DNA from 2 places in the Pseudoclavibacter sp. CFCC 13611 genome. Region 1 is predicted to be linked to the other one. Evidence: predicted binding sites of a transcription regulator. Region 1 holds the regulator's gene; the other holds the start of a gene.

Region 1 (12,115 bases):
CTAGGCCGGGCGAGTTGGGGCGGCGGGGTGCTCGAGCTGTCGGCGGATGCGCAGAGAGAGCGGGTGAGAACCACCGCTGAGAGGTCGGTCGGGTTCGTTCCGTGCTCGTGTGATTGCCAAGACCTGTGAAACTTGAGTGAACTTTGCTCAACATTTCGGGAATAGCTTGACTAGGGGATGCCGTTGTGTAACCTTGAGCGTAGATGACTCAAGGGTGTACATCAGAAGCTGATGTGCAAATGACCTGGAGGTCATCGAAGAAGACTTATATTGCGCGGGTGCAGAGCCCGTGCATGCGTGGCTCGGTTCGCCGAGCAGAAAGGACACACAATGTCACGTGCAGTAGGAATCGACCTCGGCACCACCAACTCGGTCGTCGCGGTTCTGGAAGGCGGCGAACCCACAGTCATCGCGAATGCTGAGGGCTTCCGCACCACTCCATCAGTGGTCGCATTCGCCAAAGACGGGGAGGTGCTCGTCGGCGAGACCGCAAAGCGCCAGGCGGTGACGAACGTCGACCGCACCATCGCATCGGTGAAGCGCCACATCGGCACCGATTGGAAGACCGATGACATCGACGGCAAGAAGTTCACTCCGCAGGAGATCTCGGCTCGCATTCTGCAGAAGCTGAAGACCGACGCCGAGAGCTACTTGGGCGACAAGGTCACCGACGCGGTCATCACCGTGCCTGCGTACTTCAACGACGCCCAGCGTCAGGCCACCAAAGAGGCCGGTGAGATCGCAGGCCTCAACGTGCTGCGCATCATCAACGAGCCGACTGCGGCCGCTCTGGCATACGGCCTCGACAAGGGCAAAGAAGACGAGCTCATCCTCGTGTTCGACCTCGGTGGTGGCACGTTCGACGTCTCGCTTCTGGAGGTCGGCAAGGATGACGACTTCTCGACCATTCAGGTGCGGGCCACCTCGGGCGACAACCACCTCGGTGGTGACGACTGGGATCAGCGCGTCGTCGAGTACCTCATCAAGAAGTTCAAAGAGGCCAGCGGCGTCGACGTCTCGGGTGACAAGATCGCCCTGCAGCGCCTGAAAGAGGCCGCCGAGCAGGCGAAGAAAGAGCTGTCGAGCCAGACGACCGCCCACGTGCAGCTGCCGTACCTGTCACTGACCGAGAGCGGCCCGGCCAACCTCGACGAGACCATCACTCGCGCGAAGTTCGAAGAGCTGACCGCAGATCTCGTGCAGCGCACGGCCAAGCCGTTCACCGACGTGATCAAAGAGGCCGGCGTCAAGGTCTCGGATCTCGACCACGTGGTGCTCGTCGGCGGTTCGACTCGTATCCCGGCAGTCGTCGAAGAGGTCAAGAAGCTCACCGGCGGCAAAGAGCCGAACAAGGGCGTCAACCCTGACGAGGTCGTCGCAGTCGGCGCAGCCATCCAGGCCGGCGTTCTGAAGGGCGAGCGCAAAGACGTGCTGCTGATCGACGTCACCCCACTGAGCCTCGGCATCGAGACCAAGGGCGGCATCTTCACCAAGCTGATCGAGCGCAACACGGCCATCCCGACCAAGCGCAGCGAGACGTTCACCACGGCTGAGGACAACCAGCCGTCGGTCGCCATCCAGGTGTTCCAGGGCGAGCGCGAGTTCACCCGTGACAACAAGAGCCTCGGCACCTTCGAGCTGACCGGTATCGCACCGGCTCCGCGCGGTGTGCCGCAGGTCGAGGTCACCTTCGACATCGACGCCAACGGCATCGTGAAGGTCTCGGCTAAGGACAAGGGCACCGGCAAAGAGCAGGAGATCACCATTCAGGGTGGCTCCGGCCTTTCGCAGGAGGACATCGACCGCATGGTCAAGGAGGCCAAGGACAACGAGGCCGAAGACAAGAAGCGTCGCGACGCCGCTGAGGTGCGCAACAACGCCGAGCAGCTGGCCTACTCGATCGAGAAGCTCATCAAAGAGAACGAGGACAAGCTCTCTGATGAGGTCAAGACCGAGGTCACCGCTGATGTCGAGGCTGTCAAGAAGGCACTTGAGGGTTCGGACGACGACGCAGTGAAGGCTGCGTTCGACAAGCTGAACGAGTCGCAGGTCAAGCTCGGCCAGGAGATCTACAAGACCGCGCAGGAAGAGGGCGCCGCTGGCGCTGCTGACGGCGAGGCCAAGGCAGACGGCAAGTCGGGCGATGACGACGACGTGGTCGACGCAGAAGTCGTCGACGACGATGACGACAAGAAGTAAGGCGATTCACCATGGCTGACAACAACGTGGCTGGCACTCCGAACGAGTCAGGGCTTCCTGACGACGGGGCCCAGCCGACGAGCCAGCAGCCAGAGGCCCAGCCGAACGGGCAGCAGACCGAGGGCGCGCAGGGTGCTGACACAGCATCCGCCGCCCCCGGCCGGCCCGCCGGCGAGGCTGACCAGGCTGCAGGCGAGCATGATCAGGCGGATGCCGGCGCGAGCGCCGAGGGCGCCGCGGCAGACGCTGACGGCGAGGCCTCACGCGAGGACAAACTGTTGGACGAGCTGCAGCGTCTGGCGGCGGAGTACAAGAACTACCGCCAGCGCACCGAGGCCCAGCAGATTCGCGATCGCGAGCGTGCGGTCGGCGATGCGGCCAAACGACTGTTCCCGATCTTCGACGACCTCGACCGGGCTGAGAAAGCCGGCGATCTCGCAGAGGGCACGGCGTTCGCGACCATCGCGTCGAAGCTGAGGGCCGTCGGCGAGGGGCTCGGCATCGAGCGCTTCGGAGCGAAGGGCGAGCCGTTCGATCCGAACCAGCATGAGGCTGTGCTGCAGCAGCCCAGCCCCGATGTCGATGCGCTGGTCATCGGTGAGGTCGTCGAACCCGGCTACAAGCTGGGCGACACACTGCTGCGCGCGGCCAAAGTGGTCGTGCTGGCACCTGCTGAGTGATCGGTCGCATGAGAATGCGCCCGACGGGCAACGCGCCCCGTGGCGGGATGCGGATCCTCTCTGGATCCCTTCCGTCACGGGGCGCTCGACACATGAAGACGACAGAAGGAGGCGAGAGGCATGGCGAGTCAGGATTGGCTTGAGAAGGACTTCTACGCCGTGCTGGGAGTGTCGAAAGACATCTCCGACGCCGATCTGAAGAAGGAATACCGCAAGCTGGCGCGCAAGTATCACCCCGATGCGAACCCGGGCGACGCTGCGGCAGAGAACAAGTTCAAAGAGATCAGCGAAGCGTATTCGGTGCTCTCTGACCCCAAGCAGCGCAAGGAGTATGACGCGCTGCGGGCCATGGGCGGAGGTGCGCGCTTCACCGCGGGCGCCGGCGGCCAGGGCGGTCAGGGGTTCGAGGATCTCTTCGGCGGGCTGTTCGGCCAAGGTGCCGGGGCACCCGGCGGTCAGCGAGTGCGCTTTCAGACCGGGGGACAGCCCGGCGGCGCAGGTGCGGGCTACGAGGATCTCTTCGGCGGACTGTTCGGCGGCGGAGCCGGCGCCGGAGGGTTCGGCGGTCAGGGATACCGCGCTGCGCCGCAGCGCGGTCGTGACGTCGAAGCTCGTGCCCAGCTGACCTTTGCCCAAGCGGTGCATGGCGCGACGGTGTCGTTGGCATCGCCGCAGGGCAAGCGCGTCAAGACGAAGGTTCCGGCCGGAGTTCGAGACGGCCAGAAGATCAAGGTTCGCGGCAAAGGCGAGCCCGGTCAGAACGGCGGTCCGGCTGGCGACTTGATCGTGCGTGTGCACGTGGGCTCCCACCCGGTGTTCAAACGCGACGGCGACGACCTGCGGGTCGAGCTGCCGGTGACGTTCGCCGAGGCGGCGCTGGGCGCCACCGTTCAGGTGCCGACCTACGACGGCGAACCGGTCAAGGTGAAGATTCGCCCGGGCACCCCTTCGGGCCGCGTGCTGCGAGTCAAAGGCAAGGGCGTCAAGGCAGGTCGGCACACCGGCGATCTGCTGGCAGAAGTCCAGATCGTGGTGCCGAGCAAGCTCGACAGCGCGGCAAAGAAGGCATTGGATGACCTCACCGAGGCGATCGGTGACGCCGACCCGCGCGCAGAGCTCTACGCGCAGGCCAAAGAGAAGTAAGAGAGCAGGTGAGTCGCCATGATGGATGAGACGGAGCATCTGTTCAGCATCTCGGCGGCCGCACAGCTGGCGGGCATGCACCCGCAGACGCTGCGGCAGTACGACCGAATCGGTCTGGTGCAGCCGCAGCGCACTGCGGGTCGCTCCCGTCGGTACTCGCTGCGTGACATCGTGCAGCTGCGAGAGGTGCAGCGTCTCTCGAACGCCGGCGTGAGCCTAGAGGGCATTCGCCGCATGATCGATCTCGAGAACCAGGTGCACAGGCTGCAGAGTCGTGTGGCCGAGCTCGAGGCCGCTCTTGACGATGCACTCATCTACCGCCCCGGTGCTCGCACGTTCGCCGCCGGCATCGCCGGTGAAATCGTCACGCTCGACCAAGGTCGCCGTCGCGTCCAGGCGACGGGCGGCGAACTCGTCGTATGGCGGCCGGTCCGTCAGAACGGCCGGAAGCCGCCGTCAGAGGCCTGACAGCGCATCCTCACCCGCGCAGGGCGTCGAACGACCACTCGCGCTCGGTGAGCATGCGCGCGATGGTCAGCCCGACGGCCAGCGACACGATGGTCGCGAGCGCCTGCACACCATAGCCGCCAGCCTGCACGATATCGCCCTGGTTTAGGTACACCAGGGCGCGATAGGCGCTGGAACCCGGCACCATGATGAGCACCGCGGGCACGGTCAGCGTGATGCGTGGGGCCTCCAGACGCGAAGCGATCATGTAGGCGAGCAGCCCCACGAGCAGGGCGGCCACGACCGTCGACACCTGCGGCGGCCAGCCCATGTCGCCCGTCGTCAGACGGAACACGTTCGCGACCGCGCCGATCCAGGCTGCGCTCAGAGCGAGCCTGAACGGGGTGTTGAACATCATCGCGAATCCTGTGACGGCGACGAAGCCGGCGACGAGTCGTGATGCGATGACGATCCAGACCGGCCAGGTCGAGGGAGTCGGCGCAGCAGTCGGCTGCAGATCGAACATCATGGCGACCGCCCACGCGCCGAACGACACCGACATCAGCACCAGCCCGGCAAACGTGAGGCGGCCGATCGCCGAGTTGAGATCGAGCCGAGCCAGATCGAGGGTCGCGGTCACCAGCGGAAAGCCCGGCACGAGCAGCAGCAGCGCCGAGGTGAAGCCGGCATCGTGCAGCGGGCTCACGTGCCCGCTCACCGCCGACAGGATGCCGGTGAACAGCACGTAGCAGAGACTGGCGATGAGGCCGCAGACCGCATACATCGCGAGCTGGTTGATGCGCAGCTTCACCAGCGTCACGCGCAGCCACTGTGCGATCGACACGGACAGCGCGACTCCGACGCACTCCTGCCACCCGCCGTTGTTCAGAAACGCGAACCCCGAGCAGGCCATTATCGCGGCGATCAGCGTCAGCCACGTCGGATAGTGTCGAGGCCTCTTCTCGATGACGTCGAGACGCCGGTTCAGCTCCTCTGCCAGCATTCCCTGCGGCATGTGATGTGAGAGTCGCTCCAACTCGACGATGCGATCGGCATCGACCCCGCCGACTCGTGCCTCAGCGACACGCGTGCGAAAGATGGCGCCGCGAAAGAACGTGCAGACGATCTCTGTGGCGGTGATCTGCGTGTGCAGTGAGGTCATGCCCAATGCCTGGGCGGCGCGTGACATGGCCTGCTTGACGCGGAACGAGCTCGAGCTCGCCTGCAGCATCATCCGTCCCAGCCGCATGATCGCGTTCGACTTCTCGATCAGATGGATCGGCTCGAGCAGAATCTCGCCGGTCGGTGTCGGGTCGACTGGTGTCGAATCTGGGGAGGGCGAAGACGGACTCATACTTTCTATTGTGCCGCTTCCGCCGGTGGGCCGTTCTACGCGTTCCAATGCCGGAGACCACCCAGCGTGCGCGATTGCCGGTCGAGAGGCCTTCTGGCGAAGATGAGAGAGGATGTGCCTCCGACTTGCTTGCGGAAGGCAGGTCTCAGGAGGAACGATCAGTTCGTGGTGCTCTGCGAGTTCTGCTGCGGACCGGGCGCGCCTTGCCCCGGACCGCTCTGTGTCCCAGCCATCGGCGTGTCCGCAGCGTCATCGCCTTCGGTGATCGACTGAGCCATGATCGAGCCGTTCGACTCCTCGCCTTGGACGCGGATCGAGTCTCCGACGGCCAGATCCGAGACAGAGCCCTGCTGCGTGGTGGTCACTGAAGTGCCTGATCCGGTGTTGATCGTGGTCGTTTCGCCAGACTGCGTCTTGATCGTGATGGTCCCGTCTGAGACTCCGGTGATCGTGCCGCTGGTCAGCCCGCTGAGCATGCCGCCGGATGCGGCCTCGCCATCGGATGCACCCATTGGGGCTCCCTGTCCGCCGGTTCCGCCAGGCCCCTGCTGTATCGAACCGGCTGAGGTGGAGGCCGCCTGAGCGAAGACCGTGCCTCCGAGGAATCCGAGTCCGATGAGGATCACGGCGGTCAGCCCGCCGGTGAGCCACCTTCCGACCTTCGATCTCGACTGCGAGGTCGGCTGTGCGGTCTCGGGTGCGGTGGGTGGGGTCGAACGCGATTCGGCGCCGTCTACGTCGCCGAGCCGGTTGTTCGTCGTCGGGGTGGTCAAGGTTGCTCCTTCATCTCAAGGCGTGTCGGCCGGTGACCGATGAGTGCCGCTGGGCTGGTGATTCCCAGTGTTGCGGCGCACACTGTCCGGTGGATCTTCGACTGCTGTGTCGTCTCTGTCTCTCTCTTGTGGGGCAGCCAGCACCTCTCGTGCGAGCCAACCAGCGGAGCCAATCAGTGATGCCGTTGACTCGAAGAACGCCACCGCTACTCGGGCGCAATGGCAGTCGCCTGCAGACGTCGGTCGGCCCGCCGCGGGTGGTCTGCGACAGTCTGATGATCGAAGTCGAGGAACTTCACAGCTCGGCATCAGCCGGAGGCCAGCTGAACCGATCACACTGTGAAATGGCCACCATCGTCACGACAGGGAGGACCCCATGCAGATTCAAGAGTTCGCTCGCGCCTACCAGACGCCATACCGTGTGCCGCAGCGTCGCGGCAGCGAGATAGACACGATCATGCTGCCGGCGCGAACGTTCTCAGGTGCGTGGGGAGAAGTGCTGTGCCAATCTCTCGACGGGCAGCCGGAAGGGGCGCTGCGTGCGCGCGTGAAGACGCTGCAGACCGCGTACCAAGGGTGGTTCGAGACAGTGGGAGACGTGCTCATGCGGCAGCTGAGCCACACCCTCGAAGCATCTGACGCCGAAGTGATGACGGCGCTCGCCGAGATGGCTTTTCATCGTATGAACACGCATCTCGGCGCCGCGTGGCTGCGTCTTGCGAGGAGTGCCGAGAGCCGCGGGGCACGTCGGCAAAGCGGAGAGGGCGTGGCCGATGCGACGGCCAGCGCCAGAATTGCCATTCGCGCCGACATCGATCGGCTCAGCGGTGCCCACCGAGGCATCGAGACCTCGGGCGAGTTCGCGGCCGACGATGTCGCCGAGCTCGACGACTGGTATTCCGCGCTGGTGACGCAGATGCGCGCCTTCGACGATCTGCTCGAGGTCGCTCAGATCGATCCGGATGTCGTGGTGCTGCCCGCCCCGGTTCAGTTCAGCACGCAGGGAGCGGCGAGTTGCGACGTGGTGCTGGTGAACCCGGCCACTGATCGAGCGATCGGCGTGCGAGTGCCGCACCGGAGCGGCTGGCGATCCTCCCTGCGCAGCAGCGCTGGGATGCCGCGTGCCGGCCGCGTCGCCGCAGACCGATCTGCCGACCCGGGGAAGGAGGCTGCGGAGACATCGCCATCGGGCGTCGGCCAGCGCATCGATCACGCCCGCGTGCTTGAGATGGGCACGCTGCGCCCGGCGCAGATCGTGACCATTGCGCTGCATCAGCTGCGGCCGGTGGAGGCACAGGCCTGACTCCGGCGGAATCCGGCTGACCGGCGAGCACGGTCGGGATCAGTCGTCGAGCGCGGCGCTCGCCGAGGCGAGCAGCTCGTCTCGGGCCTCGCCGTAGCGGCCGAGCGCCTCGGCCCCGCGTTCACGGGCGCGCAGAGCGAGCAGATAGTAGGGAAGTGCAGCACGCTGTGTCGTGCGTGCTCGTTCGTCGTCTGCTGCCACATGCAGCACGTGGTCGGCGAAGAGCGCGTCGTCGCGGTGGTCGCCGAGCAGATCCTGCAGTCGTTTCGCCGCCTTCGCCAGGCGCTTCGCATCTGTGCGCTCCAGCACCCGCACCGGAGTGTCGGCGAGCCCGAGCGAGATCGCCTCGGCCGCATACCGGATGCGACGGGCGTCTTTGCGCACCTCGTGCAGGGCGTGCTCGAACCGCAGGCGTGCGCGCACCCCGGCTCCCGTGGGTGGGAGTCGATCCCAGACCTCGACCAAACAGTGGTCGTCTGCGACGAACGAAGCGACTGCCTCTGCGAGCTGTGCACGCAGCGCGGGTACGGCATCCGTCTGGCCCTCGGGTGAGGCCGCTTTGGGATCGGTCAGACGCCGAAGCTGCTCGGCGATGTCGTTGCGACGTTCGTCGGTGAGATCGGCAGTGAGCCGAGCGTGCTCCACGGCGTAGAGACGCCATGCCGGTTCTGACAGACGGCCGACCAGACGCCTCGCCGCGGGCACACCCTGCAGCTGCAGCACCTGCTGCTCGGCGTCGCGGGCACGCACCTCGGCGTCGCGGGCAGCACCGAGATCGTCGCCGAGACGTTTGAGGTGGCGGCGGGTGGCCCGCACGATCGCCGGGTCGACGAAGACACCGTAGACGTCGAGCAGACTGCGCAGCCGGCGGATGACGATTCGAGCCTGATGCACGCCGTCGGGTCGGTCGGCGATCGCGTCGTCGAGGCGCGAGTCGAGCTCGACGGCCAGCCCCTGCGCGATGTGCGCGACGGTCTGCGCGGCCGTCGCCTGTGCGCCTCGGTCGAGGCCGAGCGCGCGCTGCAGCTTCGCCACGGCCGACGAGGGGCGGGCTCCCGCTTCGATCAGACGATCGGAGACGGTCTGCAGCAGCAGTGCGCCGGAGCTGCCGGGAGCGTCGTCGAGGCGTTCGTCGAGCTCGGCCTCCCACTCATGCCACTGTCGCACCGAGCCGTCGCGCAGGTCGGTGGTGCGCACTTCGTCGTCGGCGATCTCGGCGAGCGGTCGTCGTTCGGCGTCACTCAGCTCGGTGGCCGTGCGTGTGGTCTCGATGCGTGCGACCGGGGCCAGCTCCTCGGGCTTGGCCCAGGCCTCTACCAGACGCAGTGCGCCGACAGGAATCTCGTCGGGGGCGGCCGAGTCTATGGGCCAGTGCCGCTCGATGCGCCCGTGCTCACCGGTGGTCTTCACGTGCCAGCCGGCATCGTGGCCGCCGGTGCGACGGCGCAGCGCCACTTTCGCCTGAATCAGCGTCAGCGAGGGGGTGTCGTAGTAGATGGCGTCGAGATGTGCTGGCTCTGGAGTGACCGCATGCGCCACGACGTCGATCACGGTGAGGTCGGGCAGAGCCGCGGCGCCGGGAACGTCGAACTTGCGCTCGATCTCGACGTGGCGTTCGCCAGCAGAATCGGAGGTTGCAGTCATGCTCCAAGACTAGCCGCGGCACCCGGGACGATGTCGCCTGTCAGAGAGTTGAGCGAAGCGCACTCAAGTTTGGAATAATGTCGATGACGCGACGTTGATACAGATGCAGCCGTCAAGAGGCGGTCGCACCGCATGATCGTGTCGATGACCCGGCGAGCGCCGGGCACCGAATCACAGACATTGACGAGAGGATGAAGCATCATGGCCATGGTTTTCGACCCGTTCCGCGAGATTGATCGTCTGGTGTCGAGCGCACAGCGAGGCCCCAAAGGCATGCCGATCGACCTGTATCGCAAGGGTGACCACTATGTGCTGTTGGCAGACATTCCGGGCGTAGAGCCCGATTCAATCGACATCGACCTCGACGGTCAGCAGCTGTCGATTCGAGCCGAGCGCAAGGCACACCGCAGCGGGGAGGTGCAGTGGATCGCGCAGGAGCGCCCCGCTGGCACCTATCTGCGGCAGCTGACTCTCGGCGACGGACTCGACGTCGAGCACATCACAGCCGACTACAGCAACGGGGTGCTCACGCTGACGATTCCGGTGAGTGAGAAGGCGAAGCCACGGAAGATCCAGGTCTCGACTTCGGCCGATGAACCCGGGTCGGCGACGGCCGCCGGTAATGCGGCGAAGGCCCCTGTCGAGGCCCCGAAGCAGGAGTGATCGGCCTGGCGGGCTGCGGTCTTCTGCGACCGTGGCCCGCCAGTCTCTCTCTGCGACAGACCCAGCGAAGGCACTGCGCGTGTAACATTCCCGACACCTGAGACTGAGAGACTGCTCAGTGTTCGCAGAACCGACGACATCCGATCCCCTCGTCTCAGCCGTTCGGCTCTGCAGGAGGGGAGACAGATGAGCGATCTGTTCGCCGGGTATCACACAGCTGCGGCACGGCATCCGTTCGGATCTGACGCTTGGGACGAGATGTTCTCGGTGCTGCCGGGCACGCCGGGAACCAGCGTGCAGGTGCGTGACGGGTACGATCGAGTGCTCAGCGTGCTCGAAGGCATGCCGCGTCGAGAGCTGAGCGCACGCATCGATGCGCTCGCGAACTCGTACCTCACTCAAGGCGTCACTTTCGACTTCGCCGGTGAGGAGCGTCCTTTTCCGATCGACCCGATTCCGCGCATCATCGAAGACGCCGAGTGGCGGCATGTCGAGGCCGGCATCGCTCAGCGCGTGCGTGCACTCGAGGCGCTGCTCGACGACGTCTACGGGCCGCAGAACGCCATTCGGGATCAGGTCATCCCCTCGCACATCGTGGCATCGTCGAAACACTTTCATCGGCAGGCGGCTGGCATCCGGCCGGCCAACGGGGTGCGCATCCAGGTCGCCGGCATCGACCTGATCCGTGATGCCGCAGGCACGCTGCGCGTGCTCGAAGACAATGTGCGTGTGCCCAGCGGGGTCAGCTACGTGATGTCGAACCGCAGCGTGATGGCACAGTCGCTGCCCGAGCTCTTCGGAACCCAGACGGTGCGGCCCGTCACGGAGTATCCCTCTCGCCTGCTCGCGGCCCTTCGCGCTGCGGCACCCGCTGACGTGGAGGATCCCACTGTGGTCGTGCTGACCCCGGGCATGCACAACTCGGCATATTACGAGCACACCCTGCTGGCGCGACGCATGGGCGTCGAGCTGGTCGAGGGTCGTGACCTGTTCTGCACCGGCGGTCGCGTGTACATGCGCACCACCGGCGGCCCGGAGCGCGTCGACGTGATCTATCGGCGCACGGACGACGAGTTCATCGACCCGCTGAACTTTCGGGCCGACTCGCTGCTCGGCTCGCCGGGGATCATGCTGGCGGCTCGCTTGGGGCACGTCACGATCGCCAACGCCGTCGGCAACGGCGTGGCCGACGACAAACTGATGTACACCTACGTCCCCGATCTCATTCGCTACTACCTGCACGAAGAGCCGATCATCCCCAACGTGCCGACGTGGCGTCTCGAAGACCCGGTGCAGCTCGAAGAGGTGCTCGATCGGCTGGACGAACTCGTCGTGAAGCCGGTCGACGGGTCGGGCGGCAAAGGCATTGTGCTCGGCCCCCAGGCGAGCCGTGACGAGCTCGATCAGCTGCGCCGGCGCCTGAAGAAAGATCCTCGCGGGTGGATCGCGCAGCCGGTGGTGATGCTGTCGACGATTCCCAGCGTGGTCGAAGACGGCATCCGCCCTCGGCACGTCGACCTGCGCCCGTTCGCCGTCAACGACGGCGAGGACGTCTGGGTGCTGCCCGGCGGGCTGACTCGCGTCGCGCTGCCTGAGGGACAGCTCGTGGTGAACTCGTCTCAGGGCGGCGGGTCGAAAGACACCTGGGTGCTCGGAGCACCCGCCCGATCGTCGCTCGCCGACGAACTCGTGCACGACGACCAGATCGACGCCCCGGCCAACGATCTGCTGAAGCTCGGCGGTGCGGTCGCATCCGGCGGCACCGGCAGCCTGATCGGGCCCGACCAGGGCCCGCGCAACGCGCCGGATCTGCGCCGCCAGCAGGAGCAGGAGCAGCAGCAGAGCCGGGATGCGCGCAAACACGGGGAGGTGCGTCATGCTGTCGCGAATCGCTGAGAGCCTGTTCTGG
Region 2 (12,115 bases), 720 kb from region 1:
ATCGATGCGTTCGGCGCCCTGCACACTCTGCAGCACGGCGAAGCGATCTCGCTCGGCAAGCTCCATGTACATCTTCAGGCCTTTGACCTCGTCTCTTGCCTCGGCACCCGCTTCGGTCAGCGTCTTCGGACGAGGCAGGGCCACGAACAGCAGCATCAGCGACCCCACCGTGGCCAACCCGGCTGCGATGAGCCACCAGGTGATGCGTTCGGCCTGCACCAGCGCCCACAGCCCGTACGCGGCGGAGATCGCCATCATGCCCCACCCTGACACTCGCAGGGCAAGCGGCAGCGTGGAGGTCGGTACGGCTCGGAACCCGCCGGCGAGGAGTCGCTGCTGAACATCGGCGATCACCGCCTGCGCACGTTCGGCACGGTGCTGGTCGGGCTTCGTCTCAATGGCCACGCGCTCACCCGGCTGCAGCTGACGAGGCCCGGCCAGCACGGCGAGCACCTCTGCGTCATGAGCCTGCATTCGATTGGGGTCGACCATCTCGATCGCGAAGCTCGGTCTCTTGGCGCCGAACATGCCGACATGTTCGATGTCGACCATGCGAACGACGCCGCGAACCGCCATGTCGATGACTGCGGCCGGCATCCAGCTGTTCATCCGGTTGACCAGGTCGGCCCCGGCGACGATCGGAAGCCCAGCGGGCGGTGCGTACTCCGGAACGATCACTCCACGCCCCGGGGCGTCCCGCCACCGGCGGCTTCGCACGACGACCAGGGCGACGGCGAGCCCGAGAGCGACTGCGCTCAGCCCCAGCGGCAGCCATGTCGTCCACCATGCCCGTGAGGGAGGTTCGGGAATCACGAAGGTCTGCAGGGCGAAGCCGACCGCGATGGTCATCGTCTGCGCGGGGGCGAGCCCACCGTCAGTCTGCGCGGTGAACCGGGCGGCAGCGTCACCCGCGTCTTCGAGACGCACGATCTGACAGCGCGCGGTCGAGCCGTGTGCGCCCTGGTAGCAGGAGGCCTGGCCGTTCAGGGCGGAGACGAGCGAGGGATCGACCGTGAGCGTCGCGGAGACGACCCCGAAGGACTGCTGCCAGCTCTCGCCGTTGACATCCCAGTAGAACTCGTCGGTGTCGGTGTCGGCGAAGTGACGCACGGTGTTCTGCATGGTGTAGTTCAGCACGTAGGTCTGCCTGCCGTGCACGAACTCGTCTGAGCCGAGAGACACTTCGAGCTGGCCTCCGACGCGCTTGGTGTCGTACACCACTGCGCGGCCGGCGTCATCGGACACCGCCGTGACCGTCGGGTCGAGCGCCACCCCGTCATAGTCGAGGGGAATCTTGCGCACGAGACCGCGGTTCTGATCGAAGCTCGGAAAGTCGGCGACGAGAGTCTCGGTGACATCGATTCGGGCTCTGCCGTCGGCATCGCGGCTCAGGTGGTAGTCGACAGACATCGATTCGAAGCTGAAGTCGTCGACGGATGCCGCTGCCGGTCTGACGGACGTCGCCAGCAGCGCCAACGCGAGCAGCGTGGCCGCCAGCAGCAGAGCCGAGAGTCGTGCCAGGCTCGATCTCGGCAGACGCAGCGATCTCGACGTGCTCACCAATCTGTGCGTGTGCGACATGCCTGGTGTCGGTGCGGAGTTTTGGGTCGTTCGCATCGGCCTCATGCCGCCCATGGTACTTCGTCGCGCCGACATCGCCCGATCACCCGCACGACGAATCGCACATTACGTCGCGCTGAGGCAGGCCTCAGTGCAGAAAGATCAGCAGCACGCCGACCGCAAGATACAGCACCCCGAACACCGCATTCATCACACGCTGACCATGCGCGTTTCGCGCGAATCGCCCGACCGCGCGTGCGGCAGGAGCGAAGAAGCCCCACATCACACAGATGTCGACGACGATCATGGTGACGATGACCGCCGCATACTGCAGCACGACCGGTTTCGACGCATCGATGAACTGCGGCATGAAGGCCAGAAAGAAGATGATCGCCTTGGGGTTGCTGAGGTTCACCCAGGTTCCGCGCATCACCATCGCGCCCGGTCGCAGGTATCGGCTGACGCCGGCAGCATCCCCCGAATCGGCGGCCTGGTTCTCGGCAGCCGCGCCGGTGTCGGTGTCCTCGTCTTGGGCGACCCGACCGACGGCGCGCGCGAGCAGCAGCTGCCGAACCCCGAGGTAGCCGAGGTAGGCGGCGCCGGCGTAGCGGATCGCCGTGGTGACTCCCGGCGCGTGTGCGAGCAGCGCACCCAGCCCGCAGGCCACGATCACCAGCAGAATGAGCAGACCGATCTGCTGGCCGAGCACGCCCCAGATCGACCGGCGCCACCCGACGTTCAGCGCATTCGTCATCGTCGAGATGGCTCCGGCGCCCGGGGTGAGGCTCACCATGATCGACGCGGCAAGCAGTGCTCCCCAGACCGCCGGGCTCATAGCCAGTCCAGGCGTTTGAACCAGGCGTAGAGCCCAACCGAGGTCAGCGCGATCAGCGTCACGGCGATCACCGCACCGACATCGGTCTGAAAATAGGGAAAGTTCACGTTCATGCCGAAGAAGCCGGTGATCAGCGTCGGCACGGCGATGATGGCCGCCCACGATGTGAGCTTCTTCATCACCAGGTTCATCCGGTTGCTCTGGCTCGAGAGGTTCGTGTCGATGATGGTGCTGGCCAGGTCTCGCAGCGAGTCAGTCCAGTCGCTCACGCGCAGCACGTGATCATAGACATCGAGAAAGTATGGCCGCAGCGCATCGGGCAGCGGCGGCTCGGCACGATTGATCACGCTGCTGAGAATCTCTCTGGTCGGCAGCGCCAGCCGACGCAGGGTGACCAGACGCTTGTGCAGATGATAGGCGTTGAGCTGGATGCCGCGGGAGTCCGGCGTGTCGCCGAAGAGCTCGTCTTCGAGAGCGTCGATGCTCTCGTCAAGCTGCTGCACGGTGTCGAAATGGGTGTCGACGATCTGATCGACGATCGCCCAGAGCACCGTGATGCCGCCGATCGCCAGCAGCGTCGGATGCGCCTCCCAGGCCAGTCGTGCACCGCCGAGATCGAAGCCGTCGCCGTGTCGCACGGTCACCACGACGTTTCTGGTCAGAAAGATGTCGATCTGATGCCGTTCGAGCTCGGACTCGACGTCGTTCGGCGCAGCCATCGCATACAGCGTCAGAAACAGATGCGTCTCGTAGCGAACGAGCTTCGCACGCTCATGGCTCTCTTCGACGTCTTCGATGGCGAGCGGATGCAGATGCAGCGTCTGCGCGATCTGCACGAGCGCCTCATGATCGGCCGTCGGCAGATCGACCCACGTGGTGCGCTCGGCGTCGTGCTGCAGGTGCTCGATCTCGGTCAGAAAGGTGGTCTCCCGTTCGAGTCGGCCACCGCGGTAGACGCGGATCTCAGGTGTGCAGTCGGTCGAACTCGCACCGGTCTTCTCAGGGTCGGTCTCAGAGCGCATGAACCGAGTCTACGCAGTCGATCGCTTCAGCTGAGACGTCGGCGCAGCATCCTCTCGACCTCTTCGAGCGCCAGCCCTCGCGTCTCGGGCAGCGCACGCCAGACGAACCATGCGCTCAGCACGTTAACCGCGGCGAAGACGAAGTAGACGTCGCCGCCCAGGTGCGCGAAGGCCAGCGGAAAGAGCAGCGCGACGACGCCGTTCGACAGCCACTGCACGCAGACCGCCACACCTGCGGCCAGTCCCCGCACCTGCAGCGGGAACAGCTCGGCCGTCATCAGCCAGAACACCACTGACACCATCGCCTGCACGAAGCAGAGCAGCACCAGCATGAGGGCGAGCACGAGCCAGGGCTGGGCCGGTCCCAACGGCAGGGCGAAGGCGAGGCCCAGCAGCAGATGCGACGAGGCGACGCCGATCAGCCCGGTGATCATGATCGGGCGTCGGCCGAGACGACGCAGCACGCGGATGCCGACGAGCGTCGCGAGCACCGAGACCACTCCCGTGGCGATGGTCGCGGTGAGCGCCGCCTGCGTGCCGAGCCCGCTGGTCGCGAGGATGCTCGGTGCGAAGTACATCACGGAGTTCACGCCGGTCAGCTGGGAGACCATGCCCAGACCGGCACCGATCAGCACGAGACGGCGCACCCAGCGGGCCCGCATCGGGTGCCGATCCGTTCTCTGCGTCGCACCTGCAGACTCATTGGCTCGGGGGCGAAGCGCCGTGATCGTCTGCAGTTCGCGCTCGCTCTCGCCGGTGCTGCGAATCGATTCGAGCACACGGCGCGCAGCCTCGGGGCGACCGTGCGTCGCCAGCCAGCGCGGCGACTCCGGGACGAACCAGAGCCCGGCGAACAGCAGCAGGGCCGGGGTCGCACTGACCAGCAGCATGTGTCGCCACGCTTCACCGTCAGACGACGCCTGCGCGATCGCGGCGTTCGCCACGGCCGCGAGCAGCTGCCCGGTGACGATCATCAGCTGGTTTCGGGTGACCAGCCCCGCGCGCCGCCGCGCCGGGGCGATCTCGCCGATGAAGATGGGCACGATCGTCGAGCTGGCTCCCACGGCGAGGCCCAGCACCACCCGACACCCCACCAGCGCCTCGACGCTCGGCGCAAGCCCGGTGCCCAGTGCGCCGACGGCGAAGACGAGCGAGACGAAGAGCAGGGTTCGGCGGCGTCCGAGGCGATCTGCGAGCCGCCCGCCGACGAGGGCGCCGAGACTCGCGGCGAAGACGAGCGCCGATGTGACGACGCCTTCGGCCAGAGCGTCGAGTCCCAGGCCGCCGGCGTCTCGCGGCTGACTGAGAAACGGCAGCGCGCCCGCGAGCACGCCCGTGTCATAGCCGAAGGCGACGGCTCCCATCGTCGCGATCAGCACGATGGTCGTCACGCGTCGGTCGGGCGATCCGCTCCTGCCGCGCGATGATCGAGATGTCGGCTTCGTCGACCTGCGGTGCTCCTCACTCGTCCTTCCCCGTGAGCTGCTCATCGCCGATCTCGGCCGCCTGCCAGCAACGTCTCAGCGGCGCCGTCGAGGATGTCATGCTCGCTGTAGACGGCGTGGTCGCAGTGCGAGCGGGCGGCGATGCGCGCGCTCACCCGTGACCAGATCACCGCGGCTGCGGAGACCAGGTCAGCGCGTGTGCGGTCGACGCCCATCTCGGCAAGCGCATGCGGATCGGCGGCGATCAGACGGGTGCAGGCGGCCTGCAGCGCGTCGAGACTCCAGCATCCGCCCGACAGTTCGCCGAAGCGCTCGGCACGCACGCCGGCGGTCACCGCTGCGATCACGCCGACCGAGTCAGAGACGCCGATGACCCGCTCGACGCCGGCCAGCGACACATGGGCCTCGGCTTCGTCGAGGGCGCAGTCGACGTCGGCGACCATCGCCGCGTGCTGTGCCGCCGACATCGGCCGGTGCGCATCGAGGTGTCGCTCGGTGAGGCGCACGCCGCCCACGTTCATCGACCATGCCGCGATCGGTCGGCCGTTGCGTCCGACGACGAGCTCGGTCGAGCCGCCGCCGAGGTCGACGACCAGCGTCATGGGCTGTGCCGGCATTCCGGTGAGTGCTCCGGCGTACGAGAGGTCGGCCTCTTCGACACCGCTGATGATCTCGGGTCGTACGCCGAGAGTCGATTCGACGACGTCGCGCAGCAGTGTCGCGTCATGCACGTCGCGGCTCGCCGACGTCGCCACGAAGCGCAGCCGGTCGTCTGCGACGCCGAGACGCGTCAGATCGCGGCGGTAGTCTGCCAAGGCGACGCCAAGGCGGTCGAGCGCCGCCGGTGCGAAGGCATGCGTGCGGTCGACGCCCTCGCCGAGACGGATCGTGCGTGTGCGGCGCACGAGCTCCCGCGTCGGTGCGGGCCCCTCGATCACGAGCAGGCGCACGGTGTTCGTGCCGCAGTCGATGGCGGCGACGCGTTCGCGAGCGGTCATACCGGCTGCACCGTCGAGCGCGTCATCCGACGCTGCTGACAGTAGATCTGCACGAGCCGTCGGGCGCTCTTCGCCCAGCTGCGCTGCAGAGCGAGTGCGCGGCCTGCATGCCCCATGCGCTCGCGCAGCTCGGCGTCGTCGAGCAGCCGGGTCAGCGCGCGCGCCCAGGTCTCGGGCGAGCGATCGCGCATGAGCAGACCGGTCTCGCCGTCGTGCACCGCCTCGGGAAGGCCGCCCGTGGCCATCGCGATCACCGGCACCCCGCTTGCGGCTGCCTCGAGTGCGACCAGGCCGTAGGTCTCAGAGTGCGACGGAACCAGGAACACCGAGGCACCGCGCATCAGATCGGCCAGCTCGGCGTGCGACATCGCGCCGTCGAAGTGCACCCGGTCGCCGATGCCCGCGTCGGCGGCCTGTCGGCGCAGAGCCGTCAGACAGCCGCCGTCCTGGCTGCTCGGCCCGCCCGCGATGCGCAGATCAGGGCGCAGCGAGTCGTCAGTCGACGCAATCGTGGCGACGGCGAGGTCGAGCCCTTTGAGCGGCTCGATGCGGGCTGCGGCGGCGACGTATCTCGGAACGGCGGCCTCTCCCGGGTGGAAGCACCGAGCATCCACACCGGGAGACACCACGTGCACCCGCGATGGCTCGCCGCCCAGCCGCTCGACCACGGTGCGCTGCTCGGCATGACTGACCGTGATCACCGCATCGGCCTCGCGTGCGAGAGTGCGCTCTGCCGAGAGACGCCCGGGCGCCTCGGGAGGCTCGCCGTTGTCGAGTGCGGTGTCGGCGTCTGCCGCGATGCTGTGAAAGCTCTGCAGCAGCGCAGCGCCGCATTCCCGAGCGACGGGCAGGGCCGCCAGACCGGAGTACCAGTGATGCGCGTGGATCACGTCGTAGTCGCCGAGTGCCCGCAGCTGCCCGGCGAAGGCGTCGATGTACGCCTCATGCTCGGCTTTGGGCAGCGGATGCTCGGGCCCGGCCGTGATCGTGCGCAGCATGAGTCTGGGGGCGAGCTCGATGGCGTCGGGCTGCTCGGGAGCGCTGCGGCGTGTGATCACATCGACCTGGTGACCGAGCGCGGCCAGTTCGGCCGCAAGGTGCTGGATCACGATGTTCATGCCGCCGACGTCGCCCGTGCCGGGGTCGCCATAGGGATTCGTGTGCAGCGAGATCATGGCGATGCGCAGCGGGCTGGCGGAGGGCATGCCGTTCAGTTTAAGGCATGGCGCTCGTGATGCCGCGAACGGAAGCGACGCAGGGGAATACCTGCGACACCCGGACGTTAGGTTGAGCGTACGGCACTCAACTTTGAGGGTGGCGACGTCTGAACGACTGTCAGATCGGTATCGCCCTCGCAGACACCGACGAGGAGGTACTGTGCCAGAGAACAACCCCCAGAACGGGAGCGAACGCGAACCGAGCGGGCAGGGATCATTCGACGAGTTTCTCGCACGCTACCTGAACGCACAGCAGGCACGGCAGCAGGCTGCCGAAGGCCAGCGCACCATCGACATCAGCAGGTTTCTGACCCAGCGCACACAGCAGGCTCTGGCCGAGGCCGGATCGTACGCGGTCAGAAGAGGTCAGACCGAGGTCGACGCCCTGCACATGCTGCGCGTGCTCGCCGAGAACGCCCCAGTGCACGACGTGCTCACCCGCATGGGCGTGAGCGTTCAGCAGCTCGCTCACGAGGTCGAAGCTCGGCTGCCCGTCGCTCGTGACGGCGCGACCGTCACCGAGGCCCCCGACGTCACGCCCTCGCTGCAGCGCGCCCTCTTCCATGCCTTCCAGGTCGCCCGCGCCTCGGGTTCGACCTATGTCGATCTGGAGCATCTCTTCTTCGCACTCGTGCTCGCACAGGATGCGCCTTCCGCACAGATCCTGGCAGGGTTCGGCGTGACCGCGCAGTCGCTGATCGATTCGATGCGGCAGTCTGCCCGGCAGCCCGATGACGTGGCACCCGTCGACGACGCTGCGGCTGCGAACTCCGGCTCATCGGAGGCGGACGCAGGCGGCGATGCGGAGCAGACTGATGCATCCGCCACATCGCAGACCCCGATGCTCGATCGCTTCGGCACCGATCTGACGGCACAGGCACGCGACGGCCGACTCGATCCGGTGATCGGTCGTGCCGACGAGATCGAGCAGACCGTCGAGATCCTCTCGCGCCGCACCAAGAACAACCCCGTGCTCGTCGGCGAGGCCGGCGTCGGCAAGACCGCCGTCGTCGAGGGCCTCGCGCAGGCGATCGTCGACGACGAGGTTCCGCACGCGATCGCCGGGCGTCGCCTGGTCTCTCTCGACCTGGCGTCGATGGTGGCCGGCACGCGCTTTCGCGGCGACTTCGAAGAGCGCCTGACCAAGCTGCTCGACGAGATCACCGCGCATCGCGATGAGCTCATCGTCTTCATCGACGAGCTGCACACGGTCGTCGGTGCCGGCGGCAGCGGCATGGGCGACGGCCTCGACGCGGCCAACATGCTCAAGCCAAGGCTGGCTCGAGGCGAGCTGCATATGATCGGCGCGACCACGCTCGACGAATATCGCAGGATCGAGAAGGATCCCGCCTTGGAGCGCCGGTTCCAGCCGGTCGCCGTCGACGAGCCGTCGGAGGACGTCGCCGTGCGCATTCTGCACGGCGTCGCGCCCGCCTTCGCCGAGCATCACGACGTGCGGTACACGGATGCCGCGCTCGACGCCGCCGTGCGTCTGTCGGCCCGATACCTGCCCGACCGTCGTCTGCCCGACAAAGCGATCGACCTGATCGACCAGGCCGGGGCCAGGCTGCGTCTGCGGCTCGGCGATCGCATCGACACGCAGGCGCTGATGCGCCAGCTCATGGAGTTGGAGGCCGAGAAGAACGCCGCAGCGTCGACCGAGCAGTATGAGCAGGCCGGACAGATTCGTGACCGCATCGAACAGGTGCAGGCGGCTCTTGACGCGGCGAGCGCGCACAATGCCCGCATCGAGCATCAGCATGCCGCGACGACGAGTTCGGCGCCGGCACCCACCGAGGCCGTAGTCGACGAGCGACAGATCGCCGAGGTGGTCGCGCGCCGCACAGGTGTTCCCGTCGATCGCATCAGCGAGGGCGAGCGCACACGGCTCGCGCACCTCGAGAGCGAACTGCACGAGCGCGTGATCGGTCAGCATGACGCGGTCGCCGCGGTGGCTCGGGCCGTGCGTCGTGGCCGCACCGGTCTGGGCGACCCGAACCGGCCCGTGGGCAGCTTTCTGTTCCTCGGCCCGACCGGGGTCGGCAAGACCGAGCTGGCCAAGACGCTCGCGGCCAGTCTGTTCGGCGACGAGCACGCGCTGCTGCGCTTCGACATGTCGGAGTTCGGCGAGAAGCACACCGCAGCGCGGCTGGTGGGCGCTCCCCCGGGCTACGTCGGCTATGACGAGGCCGGCGAGCTCACCGAGGCCGTGCGGCGCAGGCCGTACTCGGTGCTGCTGCTCGACGAGATCGAGAAGGCGCACCCCGACGTGTTCAACCTGTTGCTGCAGGTGCTCGACGACGGGCGGCTGACCGACGGCCAGGGGCGCACCGTCGACTTTCGCAACACCGTGGTCATCATGACCTCGAACATCGGCTCCGAGTTTCTGGCCTCACGGTCGGGAGCGCTCGGCTTCGTCGCGAACACCGGCGACGACACGACGGGCTTCGGTTCGGAGCGGGCGCTGCGCGATCGGGTGATGGGCCGGCTGCGTGAGGCGATGCGACCGGAGTTCCTCAACCGCATCGACGAGATCGTGCTGTTCCGTCGTCTCTCGCGTGAGCAGGTGAGGCTGATCGCACGCACCATGATCGCGGCGACGGCCGAGCGGCTGGCCGACCAGGGCATCCGCCTGCAGATCAGCGACCAGGCGGTCGACTGGCTCGCCGAACACGGCTTCGAGCCCGAGTACGGGGCTCGTCCGCTGCGCCGCACGGTACAGCGCGAGGTCGACGATCGCATCGCCGACCTGCTGGTCTCGGAGGCGAGCGGCACGGTGGTGACAGTCGATCTGGCGTCTGCAGAGACGACGGCGGATGCCGACGCGGCAGGCGCTTCGGCCGACGCCCGTCTGCAAGTGCGCTTCGAAGACGCAGACGACCACACGGGTCGTGCGGGTTCGGCATCGGTCGAGACCAACGCGGCCGGCGTGCATGAGGAGGTGGCAGGAGACGAGGCCGCGGCCTAAGGTCGTTGGCATGAGCACTTCCCCCGAGAACACGCAGACCTCGCACACCCTGAACGACGGCACCACCCTGCCGGCGATCGGTTTCGGCACCTACCGCCTGAACGGGCGTGCGGGTGCCGAAACGGTCGCCCAGGCGATCGACAACGGCTACCGCCTGATCGACACCGCTTTCAACTATGAGAACGAGGGCGCGGTCGGCGCCGGGGTGCGCCTCAGCAGCGTGCCGCGTGACGAGATCGTCGTCACTTCGAAGCTGCCCGGCCGCCACCATGCGTTCGACCAGGCCGTTCCCACGATCGAAGAGTCGGTCTATCGCACCGGTCTCGATCATCTCGATCTGCTGCTGATCCACTGGCCGAACCCGCTGACCGACCGCTACGTCGAGGCATGGCAGGCGCTGATCGAGGCGCGCGAGCGCGGGCTGACGCGTCGCATCGGCGTGAGCAACTTTCTGCCCGAGCACCTCGAACGTCTCGAGCGCGAGACCGGTGTGCTGCCGAGCGTGAACCAGATCGAGCTGCACCCGAGATTTCCGCAGCACGAGGCGGTGCGCTGGAACACAGAGCACGGCATCGTCACCGAGGCGTGGAGTCCGCTCGGCCGAGCCAGCGAGATTCTGCAGAACGAGACGCTTGAGCAGATCGCTCACGCGCACGAGCGCACCGTGGCTCAGGTCGTCCTGCGGTGGCACCTGCAGAACGGCGTGGTCCCGATTCCGAAGGCGACGCACTCTGATCGGCAGATCAGCAACCTCGATGTGTTCGACTTCGACCTGAGCGACGAGGATCTCGCCGCGATCGACGGGCTGGCTCGCGAAGACGGTCGACTCAACGGTCAGGATCCCGCCACATACGAGGAGTTCTGAACTCTCGCGATTTGAGAGGAATCGAGCCCGCCTGACGGATGCGGGCGCTGAAGCTGTTGCGGCCGGCGGAAAAACGGAAGAATGGCCCTATGTTCCGGCTCTCACGCTCTGACCGCACCGCGGCGTCACCAGCCGTCGGTCTCAGCGTCTTCAGCGACCCGGATCGATTCGCTCCGCTGCACACGGTGGCGACAGAGCTCATCGAGCATTTGACGTCGGTCTACGACGTGCGTCGTGAAGACGGATTCGCGGTCACCGCCGAACTGCTGAACGCACCGACCGCAGCCGAGACCGTGCGAGCGGTGCGGCTGACACCGAATGACGACGCCTGCGCACCGATGGTGATCGTCCTCACGGACTTCCCAGGTGTTCGGGTATACGCCGGCGCGCTTTTCGACGAGTTCTATCCCTCGTGCGGGTGCGACGCCTGCGCCGAGACGTGGGAGGGCTGCGCAGACGAGCTCAGGTGGCAGACGCTCGCAATCGCAGAGGGCGGCCTCGCCGAGAACGTGAGCGAACCGCGTCGCGCCAGATGGAGCTTCAGCCTGAGTCGCGGCATCGAGAAAGGTATGGGCCAGACTGTCTCCTGGCAGCTTCGCGCTGCTGACGGGTCAGCCGAGAGCAGTCAGCAGTCTCGTGCAGAAGACGTTCCTGACGATCTGCTGGCACGAGCCCGCACCCGACTTGACGTGCTCGGTGCGGCCAGCCCGAACGGCCGGTGGATGCCATGGCCGAGGCGTGATCGGCGCGCGCAGGCGTACGACCATCAGTCGTCGTTGCCGATGTCGGAGGGCACCTCTACGCTGTGATCATTCGAACATATGTTCGAACCAGTGAGCACAGCAGGAGGCCATGATGCCACGCAAGATCGATGAGGCGATCACCGTCGAGCTCTCGCACGAGGGCGAGCCGCGCAGTTTCGTCTGGCGCCGTTTCGAGTACGAGATCGTCGGGGTGCCGCAGAGCTTCTTTCACCGAAGGCGCTGGTGGTGTGCGCCCCAGTCCTCCCCCGCTGCGAGCGCGGTGAGCGCTCATCCGACGACGAGCGCAGCGGCAACAGCCTGCGCACCCCGCCAGCGCGTCGATCAGGAGCTCTGGCGCGTCGATGCCTCGTGCACGGGCGACGACTTTCACACCTACGACCTGCTGCGCCTGCCTGACGACGGCTGGCGACTCCAGCTCGTCTGGGAGTGACCGGCATGCCT

The links. The regulator HspR, encoded in region 1, represses chaperone genes until heat shock. The targets are predictions, from matches to a motif close to AAGTTGAGTCNNNNNGACTCAACTT.
Region 2: the regulator HspR is predicted to act here: its motif matches at 7,145-7,169, upstream of F8O08_RS03965 (ATP-dependent Clp protease ATP-binding subunit).

What each region holds. Positions count from the first base shown of each region.
Region 1 is NZ_WBKE01000001.1:185,358-197,472, forward strand. It holds gene dnaK (molecular chaperone DnaK) at 331-2,199, shown strand; gene F8O08_RS00760 (nucleotide exchange factor GrpE) at 2,211-2,879, shown strand; gene F8O08_RS00765 (DnaJ C-terminal domain-containing protein) at 3,000-4,022, shown strand; gene F8O08_RS00770 (heat shock protein transcriptional repressor HspR) at 4,044-4,490, shown strand; gene F8O08_RS00775 (threonine/serine ThrE exporter family protein) at 4,501-5,823, opposite strand; gene F8O08_RS00780 (DUF5666 domain-containing protein) at 5,982-6,596, opposite strand; gene F8O08_RS00785 (hypothetical protein) at 6,973-7,899, shown strand; gene F8O08_RS00790 (CYTH and CHAD domain-containing protein) at 7,939-9,543, opposite strand; gene F8O08_RS00795 (Hsp20/alpha crystallin family protein) at 9,745-10,206, shown strand; gene F8O08_RS00800 (circularly permuted type 2 ATP-grasp protein) at 10,393-12,102, shown strand; gene F8O08_RS00805 (alpha-E domain-containing protein) at 12,083-12,115, shown strand, end outside.
Region 2 is NZ_WBKE01000001.1:902,286-914,400, reverse strand. It holds gene F8O08_RS10805 (DUF2207 domain-containing protein) at 1-1,560, opposite strand, end outside; gene F8O08_RS03990 (LysE family transporter) at 1,709-2,395, opposite strand; gene F8O08_RS03985 (magnesium transporter CorA family protein) at 2,392-3,417, opposite strand; gene F8O08_RS03980 (sugar porter family MFS transporter) at 3,444-4,808, opposite strand; gene F8O08_RS03975 (exopolyphosphatase) at 4,904-5,860, opposite strand; gene F8O08_RS03970 (glycosyltransferase) at 5,857-7,065, opposite strand; gene F8O08_RS03965 (ATP-dependent Clp protease ATP-binding subunit) at 7,238-10,045, shown strand; gene F8O08_RS03960 (aldo/keto reductase) at 10,056-10,910, shown strand; gene F8O08_RS03955 (DUF6226 family protein) at 11,000-11,719, shown strand; gene F8O08_RS03950 (DUF6504 family protein) at 11,763-12,104, shown strand; gene dnaE (DNA polymerase III subunit alpha) at 12,110-12,115, shown strand, end outside.